DNA from 2 places in the uncultured Tyzzerella sp. genome. Region 1 is predicted to be linked to the other one. Evidence: predicted binding sites of a transcription regulator. Region 1 holds the regulator's gene; the other holds the start of a gene.

Region 1 (2,426 bases):
CAGGTAATATACATATTGAAAAAAATCCAATGTTTATTCATATATTGTACATAAAATCGGCTGTATGTGCTATTATAGGTTTTTTTACCACTAGTATATATTGTTATTTATTTTCTAAATTACAACTATATGTAGTAAAAGCAGAAAATATAGAAAAGGAAATACAACAGGAAGAAATTGTATTAAAACAACTAGAATATGAGGCAAACCACGATTATTTTACGTCTTGTTTAAAGAGAGATGTTATATATAAAAAGATAGATGATATTTTATCAGGAGTTCCATTTTTTTGTATAGCTTTTATAGATATAGATGGGCTTAAAACAACAAATGATGTATATGGGCACGACGAAGGAGATTTTTATATAAAAGCTGTGGCAGATATATTAAATTCAGAATTTATAGGAAAAGCCATAGGTAGAATAGGTGGAGATGAGTTTTTAGTAGTTTTAGAGCATACAGATATTTATGCAACTATGAAGTGCGTTATTAGATGCTTTGAAAGGGCAGAAAACATTAGTAAAGCTTTTGATAAGCCATATAGTACATCTATAAGTTATGGAGTTGTAGAAATTACACCAGATAATAACCTTTCTAGAGATGAGATAATAAAACTTGCTGATATGCAAATGTATAACTTTAAAAAAGCTAGAAAGAAAAATAGAAAATAGTTAAAAAGGCCTAAATTTTTACTTTAGGTCTTTTTAATTATTAAATAAATATAATATAAATTAAATATAAAAATAAAAAAAGTACTTGACAAAAATAAAAAAAAATGTTAATGTTATTTCAAGCTAGATAGCACTCATAAAAAATGAGTGCTAATAGATATTAATGGTTAAGTTATTTGTTCCTAAGGAAGTGATTTTTTGAACTTAAATGAAAGAAAGACTAAAATATTAGAAGCTATTGTTACAGGCTATATAGAAACAGGAGAGCCTATAGGTTCTCGTACTATTGCTAAAAACTATGATTTAGGCATTAGTAGTGCTACTATAAGAAATGAGATGAGCGATTTAGAGGAGCTTGGGCTTATAACTCAGCTTCATACATCATCTGGGCGTATACCATCAGACAAGGGATATAGGCTATATGTAGACAACCTTATGGGGCATAGGGACCTTACAGAAGAAGAAACTAGCTTTTTGCAAAATGTAGTAATAAATAATATAAATCATATGGACTATCTTATGGAGCAAACAGCAAAAGCTTTATCTATGCTTACAAACTATCCAACTATTATTAGTAAACCAAAGGTGGAAGAAGAAAAGATAAAACATATACAGCTTGTTGTTTTAGATGAAACATCTATTATAGCTGTTATTGTTACAGAAAATAAAAATGTGAAAAATCATATTATACCTGTAGACCAAAATTTATCTGTACAAGATTTAATATCTATTAGCTCTGCTATAAATAGCTTAGTGGAAAAATATTCACTAGAAGAAATTAAAAGCTTAATTGATGAAAAGGATATTTTGACTGATGCAGAGCAAGTTATTAGTAAAGTTTTTAGTGAAATATTTAAAGCTAATAAAGAAGAAGAAGACCTTAAATTTTATACTAGTGGTATAAACAACATACTAGATTTTAAAGAATTTAGTAATATAGAAAAGGCAAAACCAGTATTTCAATATTTAGAAGAAAAAGAAATGTTGGTGGATATATTAAGTAATAATGGTGAAAATAACAATTCTATACAAATATTGATAGGTGGAGAAAATACTATAGAGGGTTTAAAAGATTGTAGTATTGTAAAAACTGAGTATAAAATAGCGGGTGCTAAGGGTACAATAGGTATTATAGCTCCTACGCGTATGGACTATGCAAAGGCCGTCAGTGTTTTGGAGGGGATTGTTAAAAATATAAATAATGTTCTTAAAACCTTGTCGTCAGATTAAGGGGAAAGGAAAAAATAATGGAAAAAGATATTGAACAAAATGTAGATGAAAACGAAACATTAGAAGAAACTATTGATGAAACAACAGAAGATGTTAAAGAAGATGAAAAAGAAATAGACCAGTTAAAAGATAAGCTAGAAAAAGCAGAAGCATCTTCTAAGGACTATTTGGATAAGCTACAAAGAAGTATGGCAGAATTTGACAATTTTAGAAAAAGAACTAATATAGAAAAAGCTTCTATGTACGAAAATGGTACTAGAGATACAATAGAAAAACTATTACCTATACTTGACAACTTTGAAAGAGCTATTTTATCTACATCAGAAGAAGATAAAGCTAGCAATATGTTTAAAGGTATAGATATGATATTTAACCAAATGATAGAAACATTTAAAAATATGGGTGTAGAGGAGCTATCAGGCGTTGGAGAAACATTTGACCCTAACATACACAATGCTGTTTTACACATAGATGATGATAGCTTTGGCGAAAATGTAGTAGCAGAAGTTATGCAAAAAGGTTATA
Region 2 (2,426 bases), on a different contig from region 1:
AACAGCAACACAATTAAACGTTCCTCTTAATTTGTTAACAATAAGAGTAGTTAAAGCCTCTCCTTCTATATCTTCTGCTATTATTAAAAGTCTTGCTCCTGTTTGAACAATTTCTTCTAATATTGGTAATATATCTTGAATGTTAGATATTTTTTTGTCTGTTATTAAAATATATGGGTCTTCAAGCTCTGCAACCATTTTATCCATATCTGTTGCCATATAAGCTGATAAATACCCTCTATCAAATTGCATACCTTCTACAAGGTCAAGCTCTGTATTCATTGTTTTACTTTCTTCTACTGTAATAACACCATCATTAGATACTTTTTCCATAGCATCTGCTATCATAGACCCTACTTCTTCATCTGCTGCTGATATAGATGCAACTTTTGCAATATGGTTTTTACCATCTACTTTTTGGCTCATTTCTTTAATAATTTCTACTGCCTTTTCTGTAGCTTTAGACATACCTTTTCTTAAAATAATTGGATTTGCACCAGCTGCAATATTTTTAAGGCCTTCTTGTATCATAGCTTGAGCTAAAACAGTTGCTGTTGTAGTACCATCTCCTGCTACATCATTTGTTTTTGTAGCAACCTCTTTTACAAGCTGAGCACCCATATTTTCAAAAACATCTTCAAGTTCTATTTCTTTAGCAATAGTAACACCGTCATTAGTAATTAAAGGTGTACCAAATTTTTTATCTAAAACTACGTTTCTACCTTTAGGACCTAAAGTAACTTTTACTGTATCTGCAAGTTTATTAACACCTGCTTCTAAAGCTTTTCTAGCATCAACACCATATTTAATATCTTTTGCCATTTTTATATCCTCCTAAAATATTAAAAAATTATTCTACAATAGCTAATATATCACTTTCTTTAACTATAATGTACTCTTGCCCATCAACTTTAACTTCTGTTCCAGAATATTTAGAATAAAGTACCTTATCACCAACTTTTACTTGCATAGGAACAAGCTTTCCGTCAACAGTAGCACCAGGACCTACTGCTAAAATTTCTGCTTCTTGTGGTTTTTCTTTAGCCCCAGCTGTTAATATTATGCCACCTTTTGTTTTTTCTTCTGCTTCTAAATGTTTTAATACAACTCTATCTGATAATGGTTTGATATTCATATTTTTACCTCCATAATTATTATGTATAAGCATTATTATATTTATGTTTATATAAATAAATTATACCATATACATATCACTTTTTTATTATCACTCATTTAACAAGAGTGCTAAGCATAACTATATACTAATTTAATATATACTTTTATGCAATGTCCATATTAAACTATTTTATCCAATTTTGCTAATTTTATGTATTAATATCTTTTATTTTCTTTTGCTTTCTTTTAATATCTTTTATTTTGTACCTATCTTCTCACTTCTTGCATAATAAAATAAATATTGTTGTGCATACCCTGCTAAATGTCCCCACTTTTCTTTTGCAAAGCTATGTATTTGTTTTATAGGTGTATCTTTTTCATCAAAATAAAAGTATTCCATAACACGCTTTACCCAAACATCAGTAGGAAAAACATCATTTTTCTTTAATGAAAATAATAATACACAATCTGCTACTTTTGTACCTACACCTTTTATTTTTAAAAGTTCCTCTTTTGCACTTAAAGACGATATGTTATATAAGTTTTGTAAATTTATGTTGCCATTTTCTAAATTTTCTATTGCATCTAAAATATACTTATCTCTAAATCCTGTTTTACAAAGCTTTAATTCTTCTTGAGTTGCTTTTTTTAATTGTTCTATTGTAGGAAAAAGATAATATTCATCACATTTTACACCATATTTTTCTGATATATTTTTTATAACTTGCTTTATCATAGGTATACGGTTATTTTGTGATATTATAAATGAAATTAAACATTCAAATGGCTCTTGATTTAAAATTCTAATACCTTCTGCATATTCTATAGCTCTTTTTACAATATCATCATTTTTTAACTGTTCTTTTATTTTATTATAATCTGTGTTTAAATCAAAATAATTTATCCATATTTTTTCAAATTCATCTATAGTACAAGGATAAAATTCCACTTTGTCTTTAGTTTGCTTTATATTTAAAACTTTACTATTGGCAATTATTATATAATGCATATGCTCTATTTTTTCAAATCTAAAGCATTGGCCACATTCCAATATTTCTTCTATATTAAAACTGTCAAAATCTGTCATTATTATTTTTTTATTTTCTTCTTCAATGTACTTCATTTTTTCTCCTTACTTTAACAATATAAATAAAGGTATGCAAAAAATAATAAAATTACTTTTATACTGACATTGAGTTGCCGTGTTCTATACCTTTATCTGTAAGTATTAATCTAACCTTATCCTCTGACATAAATTTTACAATAACTAGCTCATTATCTTCTAAGTATTTTATTGCTTCTGTATATTT

The links. The regulator HrcA, encoded in region 1, represses chaperone genes, less so after heat shock. The targets are predictions, from matches to a motif close to TGTTAGCACTCNNNNNNNNNGAGTGCTAACA.
Region 2: the regulator HrcA is predicted to act here: its motif matches at 1,221-1,251, upstream of groES (co-chaperone GroES).

Annotation. Positions count from the first base shown of each region.
Region 1 is NZ_CAUWHO010000016.1:27,156-29,581, forward strand. Features, by position in the region: gene R5Z65_RS03980 (GGDEF domain-containing protein) at 1-671, shown strand, start outside; gene hrcA (heat-inducible transcriptional repressor HrcA) at 870-1,901, shown strand; gene grpE (nucleotide exchange factor GrpE) at 1,919-2,426, shown strand, end outside.
Region 2 is NZ_CAUWHO010000008.1:38,371-40,796, forward strand. Features, by position in the region: gene groL (chaperonin GroEL) at 1-822, opposite strand, end outside; gene groES (co-chaperone GroES) at 851-1,135, opposite strand; gene R5Z65_RS01900 (DNA glycosylase) at 1,373-2,239, opposite strand; gene R5Z65_RS01905 (hypothetical protein) at 2,298-2,426, opposite strand, start outside.